3 regions of the Verminephrobacter eiseniae EF01-2 genome follow, and region 1 is predicted to be linked to each of the others. Evidence: predicted binding sites of a transcription regulator. Region 1 holds the regulator's gene; each other region holds the start of a gene.
What was found. The regulator sigma-54, encoded in region 1, starts transcription at its own class of promoters, with help from an activator protein. The targets are predictions, from matches to a motif close to TGGCANGNAANCTGCTTT.
Positions count from the first base shown of each region.

Region 2: the regulator sigma-54 is predicted to act here: its motif matches at 1,202-1,219, upstream of VEIS_RS21340 (aromatic/alkene/methane monooxygenase hydroxylase/oxygenase subunit alpha).
Region 3: the regulator sigma-54 is predicted to act here: its motif matches at 1,365-1,382, upstream of VEIS_RS12615 (ANTAR domain-containing response regulator).

Region 1 covers NC_008786.1:646,428-649,674, reverse strand. The annotation lists gene VEIS_RS02835 (THUMP domain-containing class I SAM-dependent RNA methyltransferase) at 1-1,010, opposite strand, end outside; gene VEIS_RS02830 (RNA polymerase factor sigma-54) at 1,010-2,590, opposite strand; gene lptB (LPS export ABC transporter ATP-binding protein) at 2,590-3,247, opposite strand, start outside.
Region 2 covers NC_008786.1:4,861,045-4,864,291, reverse strand. The annotation lists gene VEIS_RS21350 (NAD(P)-dependent alcohol dehydrogenase) at 1-609, shown strand, start outside; gene VEIS_RS21345 (hypothetical protein) at 824-1,012, shown strand; gene VEIS_RS21340 (aromatic/alkene/methane monooxygenase hydroxylase/oxygenase subunit alpha) at 1,436-3,106, shown strand; gene VEIS_RS21335 (NADH:ubiquinone reductase (Na(+)-transporting) subunit F) at 3,192-3,247, shown strand, end outside.
Region 3 covers NC_008786.1:2,927,650-2,930,896, reverse strand. The annotation lists gene VEIS_RS12620 (CmpA/NrtA family ABC transporter substrate-binding protein) at 1-301, opposite strand, end outside; gene VEIS_RS12615 (ANTAR domain-containing response regulator) at 728-1,354, opposite strand; gene VEIS_RS12610 (Ig-like domain-containing protein) at 1,949-3,247, shown strand, end outside.

The DNA of each region.
Region 1 (3,247 bases):
CGGGCGCGCTCGGCGGCGCGTTCGTGGGCGTTGCGCCCGGCGCTGCCGGCGGCGGCCATGCGTTCGCCGTAGGGCGGGTTCAGCAGCATCAGGCCGGGCGCTGCGCAGGGGGGCTGGCGCTGGAGCGCATCGCCACCGCGCAGGCGCAGGGCGGCGGCGACGCCTGCGCGCTCGGCGTTGTGCAGCGCAAAGTCGATCATGCGAAAGGCCACATCGCTGCCGAAAATGGGCACGCTGCCGGGCTGTATCGCGCTGTGGGCTTGGTCTTTGAGCGCTGTCCAGACAGGGGCCTGAAAGGGCAGCAATTGCTCGAAAGCAAAGCGCCGCAGCAGGCCGGCCGGGATGCGGCAGGCGATTTGCGCGGCCTCGATGGCGATGGTGCCGCTGCCGCAGCAGGGGTCGTACAGCGGCGTCGGTTGCTGGCCCAGCGGGTCCCAGCCGCTGGCGGCCAGCATGGCTGCGGCCAGGGTTTCCTTGAGCGGCGCGTCGCCCGTGTCCGCGCGCCAGCCGCGCTTGAACAGTGGCTCGCCCGAGGTGTCGATGTAGAGCGTGGCCTGGTCGGCGGCCAGGTGCAGGTGGATGCGCACATCGGGCCGCCGGGTGTCCACGTCGGGCCGCATTCCGCTTTTGGCGCGAAAGCGGTCGGCCACGGCGTCCTTGATCTTCAGGCCGGCGTAGTTCAGGCTGGGCAGCGGGCTGTGCTGGGCCGTCACTTCGACCTTGAAGCTCTGGCGCGCGGTGAACCACTGTTCCCAGGCCACGTCGCTGGCGGCGGCGTACAGGTCGTTTTCCGAGCGGCACGGGCGCTGGGCCAGTTGCACCAGCACGCGCTGGGCCATGCGGCTGTGCAGGTTCAGCCGCAGCGCGTCGCGCCAGGAGGCTTGCAGCAGCACGCCGCCACGGCCGATGAGCAGGTCTTGCCCGGTCAGGCCGGTGATGCGGTGCACCTCATCGGCCAGGTAGTTCTCGACGCCTGCGGCGCAGGGCAGGAAAAGCGGCAGTGGGTTCATCAAAGCGTCCGGCGCAGATTGGCCGGCGCGATCTTGAGCGCCTCGCGGTACTTGGCCACGGTGCGGCGCGCGCACTCTATGCCCTGCTCTTTGAGCAGGTCGGCGAGTTGGCTGTCGGACAAGGGCTTGGCCTGGCTTTCCGCAGCGACGAATTGCCGGATCAGCGCGCGCACGGCGGTGCTCGATGCGTTGCCGCCGGTTTCGGTGCCCAGGCCCGAGCCGAAAAAGTATTTCAGTTCGTAGGTGCCTATCGGGGTGGCCATGTATTTGGCGGTGGTCACGCGGCTGATGGTCGATTCGTGCAGGCCCAGTTCGTCGGCGATGTCGCGCAGCACCAGCGGCCGCATGGCCAGTTCGCCGTGGGTGAAGAAGTTTTTCTGCCGCTCGACGATGGCGCGCGAGACGCGCAAGATGGTGTCGAAGCGCTGCTGTATGTTCTTGATGAACCAGCGCGCTTCCTGCAGGCGTTGCTGCATGCCCTGGTGGCCTGCGCCGCCCCTGTGGCCGCGCAGCGCGCCGGCGTAGATATCGTGCACGCGCAGGCGGGGCAGCACGTCGGGGTTGATCTGCACGATGAAATGCTGTCGGCCGTCGCGCCCATTGGCGCGCCCGGTTTTGCGCACGATCACGTCGGGCACGATGACGTTGCGCTGCACATTGGCAAAGCGGCGCCCCGGGTGCGGCTCCAGGCGGGCGATCAGGGCCATCGCGGCGCGGGTGCCCTCCTGGCTGTCGCCGCAGACCTGGGTCAGGCGGCGCAGGTCGCGCCGGGCGAGCATTTGGAGCGGCTGCTGGCAGATGCGCAGGGCGGTTTGCACGGTCTGCGGGTCGGCGGCTGGCGCCCGCTCCCGTGCCAGGGCGTTGAGCTGTAGCGTCAGGCATTCGGCCAGATTGCGCGCGCCCACGCCCACCGGTTCCAGGCTTTGCAGCAGGCGTTGGGCGACGGTGAAGCGGTGCACCAGTTCTTCGATTTGCTCCGGGTTCTGCGGGCCGGCCAGGGCGCTGGCCAGTTCTTCGAGCGAGTCTTCCAGGTAGCCGTCGTCGTTGAGCGATTCGATCAGGAAGTACAGCGCGGCGCGGTCGATTTCGGACAGGCGCAGCGCCAGCGCCTGGCGGTGCAAGAAAGCGGCCAGCGATTCTTCGCTCTGGGCCAGTTCGGTGGCTTCGATCCCGTCGCCTTCGGCGTCGTTGTGCTGGCTCGCCGGCGCGTCGCCGCCCCATTCGGCATCGCTGGGCGCCATCTCCACGCTGCCGTCGCCGCCCCAGTCGGGCTCGTCCGCAGCGCTGCCCGGGGTGTCGGCGTCAGGGAGCGCTTCGGCGCTGCTGCCGGTTGCGGCGGAAAAGAGCACTTCGTCGGCGCTGTAGTCATCGGCTTGCGCTGGCGTGTCGGCGCTGTCCAGGCCGAACTCCTCGCGCGGGGCCTCGTCGGACATGCGTTCGAGAAACGGGTTTTCATCGAGCATCTGCTCGATTTCCTGCGTCAGTTCGAGCGTGGACAGTTGCAGCAGCCGGATCGACTGCTGCAACTGAGGGGTCAGTGTGAGGTGCTGCGAGACGCGCAGTGACAGACCGGGCTTCATCACATCCTGAAATGCTCGCCGAGGTAGACGCGGCGCACCTCGGCGTTGTCAACGATCTGTGACGGTGTGCCTTGCGCGAGCACGCGGCCATCGCTGATGATGAAAGCGTGATCGCAAATGCCCAGTGTCTCACGCACGTTGTGGTCAGTGATCAAGACACCGATGCCGCGTGCCTTGAGGAAACCGATGATACGCTGGATCTCGATCACGGCGATGGGATCGATGCCGGCAAAAGGCTCGTCGAGCAGGATGAAGCGCGGCTGCGTGGCCAGCGCCCGGGCGATCTCGACACGCCGGCGCTCGCCGCCGGACAAGGCCAGCGCCGCAGAGGCGCGCAGCGGGGCCACGCGCAGTTCTTGCAGCAGTTCGGTCAGCCGCTCTTCGATGGTCTCGCGGGCGAGCGGTTGGCCATCGGCTGCGCGTTGCAGTTCCAGCACCGCGCGCACGTTTTCTTCGACCGAGAGTTTGCGAAAGATCGATGCCTCCTGCGGCAGGTAGGACAGGCCCAGGCGCGAGCGCCGGTGAATGGGCATGCGGGCCACGGACTGGCCGTCGATGCGGATGTCGCCGGCGTCGCTGCGCACCAGCCCCACGAGCATGTAAAACGAGGTGGTCTTGCCGGCCCCGTTGGGGCCGAGCAGCCCGACGACCTCGCCC
Region 2 (3,247 bases), 1.4 Mb from region 1:
CTCGCGCCCAAGGATGTCGCGCCTTATACCGATGCCGGACTCACAGCCTATCGCGCTGCAAAAAAAGCGTCGCGCCATCTGCTTCCCGGCCAGTTTGCGGTCGTGATCGGTGCCGGCGGCTTGGGTCACATCGGCATCCAGGTCTTGAACGCATTGTGCGCGGCGGAAATCATCGTCGTCGATCGCTCCGAGACCGCGCTGCAGCTTGCAAAGGAATGCGGCGCGCACCACACCGTCGAGGGCGATGGAAATGAAGTCGAGAGCGTGCTTGGGTTGACTGGAGGCAGCGGCGCGGAGGCGGTCATCGATTTCGTCGGCGAAGGCGATGCAGTCGCCAAGGGCCTGGCCATGACGCGCAATGGCGGGTTTTATTACATCGTCGGTTATGGCGGGAAGATCGAATTGCCGACCATGGACATGATTACCAGCGAAAAGACGATCGTCGGCAATCTGGTGGGCACCTATCCCGAACTGGTCGAATTGATGGCACTGGCCGATCGCGGACTGGTTCATCTGGCAACCCGGGAATATCGCTTGAGTGAGGCGAACCAGGCGCTCAAGGACCTGCACCACGGCAAGATCAAGGGCCGCGCAGTGCTGATTCCGTAGCCGATCGGCTGGGAATCAATGGCTGCTTGACGGTTGCCTCTGCTGCCAGGTGCGCAGAGAGTCGATTTGCGTGGTGCCGCTGCCCCAATGGGGGACGGCGCACCCCGGGCGCCATCTCTTTTTGCATTGGCTGGATCCGTTGTTTCGTTTCAGAAATTCGGAAAGTTCGGAATGAGTGCGCAACGAGCCATCATGCGCGCGGAAGGAGACGATGATGAACCAGCAATACCCGTCCAAAGAGCAGTTCTTCGAGCGCTTGGGCGCGCTGACAGATGCGATGATCGCGGCCTATGGCAAGGACTTCGCCATGGGTGCGATGATTCTCGCCGTGCGCTTTGTCGCCGAGGGCAAGCCGTTGGGCGATCACTTTCCCGGTGTGATCCCTGAAAAGGTCGGCGCCTGAGGTTCTCGCCGCTGCCGTCATCCACGAACCCATGAGCGCGGTCAGCGTATTCGGCAGCGGATGCGTCCCAATATCGGACAGTTCCATAGGGCAGGCATGTCGCATAACACAACAGAATACGCACAGCGATGGTTGCGAAAAAGACGGTTTGCACAGCCCGGCCTCATCCATCCTGAATCAGCAGTTGCCTGGCACGTTTATCGCTCTATCACAAAGCGTTGCAGTCCCGAAACGCAAAACGAAAATGGCAGGAGACACACCCATGGGCAGCCGGTCTGGACACAGGCCCTCTGAATTGCTCCCGCCACTTTCAGGTTGGCGTGGCGCGGCCATATCCGCGTCGTTCCGCGCCGTTGCGTCGCAGACCCATCGGTCGCTGCAAGACAGATGTCGTGAAATGGAAAATGGAACAAGGAGAGACCAATGTCTGATGGATTGACACTCAACAAGATCACCTCCCAGCGAGGGATCAGTATTGGCGAAGCGGCCCGCCGCATCGCCGACCTCGGCTGGACACCCAGTTACGTTCAGGAGGCCATGACCTTCCCGACCGACTACAAAATCAGCAAGGCGCCGCGCGATCCGATGAAGCAGGTGCTGCGCTCGTATTTTCCGATGCAGGAGGAAAAGGACAACCGCGTCTATGGCGCGCTGGATGCGGCGCTGCGCGGCGATATGTTCCGCAATGTCGAGCCGCGCTGGATCGAGTGGATGAAGCTGTTTCTCGCGATCATCCCGTTCCCCGAAATCTCGGCAGCACGTTCGATGGCGATGCTCGGACGGCTCGCGCCCGGCGAAGAACTGCGGACCGGCTTCACGATGCAGATGGTCGATGAGTTCCGGCACTCGACGATTCAGATGAATCTGAAGAAGTGGTACATGGAAAACTATATCGACCCGGCCGGGTTCGATATTACCGAGGCGGCATTTGGCAAATGCTACGCCACCACCATTGGGCGCCAGTTCGCCGAAGGGTTTCTCACCGGCGATGCGGTGACCGCAGCCAACGTGTTTCTGCAGGTGGTCGCCGAAACGGCATTCACCAATACGCTGTTTGTCGCGATGCCGTCGGAAGCGGCACGCAATGGCGACTATGCGTTGCCGACGGTATTTTTATCGGTGCAGTCCGACGAAAGCCGGCACATCGGCAATGGCCATTCGCTCGTGATGTCGATCATCAACGACCCGGACAATCACCTGCTGCTCGAGCGCGACCTGCGCTACGCCTTCTGGCAAAACCACGCGATCGTCGATGCGGCCATCGGCACCTTCATCGAATACGGCACCGTGGATCGTGACAAGAACAAGGAATCGTATGCCGAACTGTGGCACCGGTGGATTTATGAGGATTACTACCGCACTTACATGCTGCCGCTGGAAAAGTACGGCATCAAGATTCACCATGACGATATCGTCGCCGCGTGGGATCGCATCGTCAAACAGAACTATGTCCACAAGGTCGCGCAGTTCTTTGCCGTGGGCTGGCCGGTCAACTTCTGGCGCATCGAGGCGCAGACCGAAAAAGACTTCGAATGGTTCGAGCACAAATATCCGGGCTGGTACGCCGAATTCGGCGACTTCTGGAAGTGGTATGCGAAAAAGAGCGTTCCGGGCCAGACGAACATGCTGTTCGACCAGGAATGCGGTTACGTGTACCCGCATCGCTGCTGGAGCTGTCTGGTGCCATGCCTGATCCGTGAAGATTTCGTGGTCGACGAGGTCGACGGCCAGATTTACACCTACTGCTCGGAGATGTGCCACTGGACCCACAAGGTGGCGTTCGCCTCGGAATATGAAGGGCGGCCGACGCCGGCCATGGGGCGCTTCAGCGGACGCCGCGAATGGGAAGAGTGCTACCACGGCTGGGATTTGGCCGATTGCATCAAGGACCTCGGCTTCGTGCGCAGCGATGGCAAGACGCTGGTGCCGCAGCCACATTTGCGGTTCGACGACAGGAACATGTGGACGCTTGATCATGTTCGCGGGCACATGATCCAGAGTCCCATCGTTTTGCTGCGCAACATGACGCCGCAACAGCGTGAGAAGCATATCGCCGAGTACCGCGCCGGTTTCAAAATCAATCCGGTGAACTGACGCGGCGATGTCGTCCGGGGAGCGCGCGGCAGGCGACATGGGTATGGGTATGGGTGTGAGTGACTTGCAAGAAAGGAAGGCCGGCATGCCGGATGCAAAAGAGGGTCGGATGCTGCATACCGTGCGATTCGAACCGGTCGG
Region 3 (3,247 bases), 2.3 Mb from region 1:
GCACATGGGCAAAGTCGAGTTCACCATTGACCAGCTTGTCGCGCACCCCGGCCCACGACGCCTCTTTGGAGACCATGATGCTGACACCGTGCTTCTTGTCCAGGCCCAGCACCGAGGCCATGACCACGCTGGCGCAGTCGGTCAGCGCAATGATGCCAATCCTGATTTCCTTCTTCTCGGGCGCGTCCGAACCCTGCGCATGCACCAGCGCGCGCAGCGCGGGGCTGACCCCCACGGCGCCCACGCTGGCGGCTTGCAGCACGGTGCGGCGCTGGAGGCTGGTTGGCATCGGGTCGGTCATTGCTCATCCCTTCATCGCTGGTGGCGTGAAAAACGAAAAGGCGTCCACACACCGCACTGGCCATGGCAAAGCCAGATGCGGGTGGGGACGCCTTTGTCCGGGTGCGGAGCCTTCCGGCTCCTGGACGGCACCGACCCGCCGTTGGGTCCATGCCGTCCATATGCTGTTCGTGTCGCGACCATGCGTTGGTCTCGCAGGGTGATTAGCAAACCGCGTGCCAGCATTGATCGAAGGCCAAAGGCCACTATCTCACCCGGTTTGGCACCCGGCTTGGCGCCCGACTTGCTCTGCTCTTCATAGCAACGAACACATGCGGATCATGCGCCCGTGGCCAGCGGGGGAATGGATGCCCGGGAAACGCCGGGCTGCACCGTATTTGTGCAGCGCACCATCAAGGGTGCCGGCTGCCAGTGCAGACCGGCACTGTCAGCCCAGCAATTCCATCGCGTCGAGCATGCGCTGGGCCACATCGCCGAGCTTGAGGCCCTTGTCCATCGCCGATTTGCGCAGCTTTTCGTAGGCCGCCTGTTCGCTCAGGCCCTGGCGCTGCATCAGCAGACCCTTGGCGCGGTCTATGGTCTTGCGCTCACGCAAGGCCGTGCGGGCATCGGCCAGTTCGGCGCGCAGCGCCTGTTCGTGCTGAAAGCGCGCCAGCGCCACATCCAGAATCGGGCGGATGCGTTGCGTGGACAGGCCGGCCACGATGTAGGCCGAGACGCCGGCGGCCACCGCGTCCTTGACCAGCGCGCGGTCCTCGTCGTTGGTGAACAGCACGATGGGCCGGCGGGCATCGCGAGTGGCCAGCACCACATGCTCGAGCGCATCGCGCGCATCGCTCTCGGCGTCGACGATGATCAGGTCGGGCTGCAACTGGGCGATCCGCTCGCTCAGAAAGACATCGGCGGGCAGCGTGGCCACCAGGTTGAAGTTGTTTTCCAGCAGCCCGATGTGCAGCGCCCGCGCGCGCTCGGCCTGCTGCAGGGCATGTTCGTCCTCAGGGTCGGCAACGGCCAGATCCGGGGCCACCACCACGATGCGCAAAGCCTGATTCATGCCGATGGCGTGTGCAATTTTTACGCCACGGATTTGCGCGCCGCGCAGCGGCAGCGTTCGGGCGCAAGCGCCCGATGGCGCTTGCGCTCAGGGCCATGGCCCGCCCGGAGCGCCGTGGCCCACCCGGAGGGTGGAGGCCACTGCCGGCGAAGCGCCGGTTTTGTTTTCAAAAGACCGCCGCCCAAGCCTCACAACAAACCCGCTTGCAGCGACACATGCGCCAGCGGACGCAGGCGGGGGCAGGCGGGCGCAGGCGGGCGTAGTGCAGCAACGGGGCCAGACCTGCGCCCTTGGCTTGCCACGCATGAAGCAGCGCTCGAACCGACGGGCATCGCGCAGTGGGAATACGCAGCCAAAGATGGGGTGCGAGGCCATGCCATGTGCCTGCGGCAACGCAGCCATTCTATAGTCATATGGACACACTGGACACTGAACAATAGATGTCCAAAATGCTATATTTAGGCATGTAACAGTGACACGAGCATCCATATGTTTCTCGTCCCCGGCTGAACAAGGGGCCTCGCCATGGCCCCGGCCACGATGGATGACCAAAGGCCCGATCAAGCAACCCACTTCCCATTCCAGGTATCCACCATGGCCAGCATCACACTCAGCGACAACGTTCTCAACGCCACAGAGACGGCCACCGTCACCTTCACCTTCGATGCCGACTATGCCCTGGCGCCAGCGAACATCACCGCCATTGGCGGCACGCTGTCCACCCCCGTCGCCTTCCCCCCCGGACAGTCCCGCGTTTGGCAAGCCACATTCACACCCGCCACAGCGGCCACACAGCGCGCCGACTGCACGATCACCGTGAACAACGATGCCGGAGGCGTGCTCGCACAGAGCAATTCCTTCACCGTTGACAACGTGCGGCCCGACATCATCGATTTCGATATACCCCCCGTCATCGCGAGCAGTGGAAACGTTGATGTGTCCTTCTCTATCACCTTCGACGAGCCTGTCGACGCCGCCAACCCCAGGATCTTTTCCTCCACCGGAGGTAGACATTCCTTTGGTACCTCCAGCAACGGTGGTCGCACATGGACCTACCAATGGTGGCCCAGGGTTACCGAGGGCAGGCATCCCATAGGCATACGTCTCCAATCTGTCAAGGACCTGGCAGGCAACGAAGCAACCAACAAAGGAGCCGACAGCTACCACGAATTCATCAGATTCGACTCTCAGAGACCCACCGTCAGCACCGTCTCGATGGCTGACAGGAACCTGAGCGCCGGCGAAGAAACCACCATCACCATCGTCTTCTCCGAGGCGCTCAATCGGACCAGCTTTACCACCGATGACCTGCGGGTGGCCCCCTTCAAGGGCCAGTTGTCCGACCTGCGCACCACCGACGGCATCACCTGGACGGTCAAGCTCAGGGCACCGGCCGCCTTGCCGGACGCAGATAACGGCGTATCGACGGGCAACCGGATCCAGATCAACATGGCCGGCATCGCCGATGTCCCGGGCAACACGGGCGCGGGCGGGTGGACGGACCTGGGCACCGCCGACACCGCCAGCTACCGCATCGACATCGCGCCCACCGTCACCGCCATCGATGTGCCCAGCGCCACCATCCATGCGGGCCAAGACCCCACCACCATCACCATCCATTTCAACAAACCTGTCACCGGCCTGACCAGCGCCAACATCGATCTGACCAACGCCAGCGGCACGCTGGTCAGCGGCCCGGCCAGCATAGACGGCCGCACCTGGATCTTCACTTTCAGCCCCACGGCCAACACCGATGACAGCAGCAACACCATCCGCATCAACCTCGATGGCATCACTGACGCCACAGGCAGCGCCGCCACCGACAGCGCCGCCCGCACCAGCGGCAACTTCAGCATCGACACCGTGCGGCCCACCGTCACCATCACGCTCGAC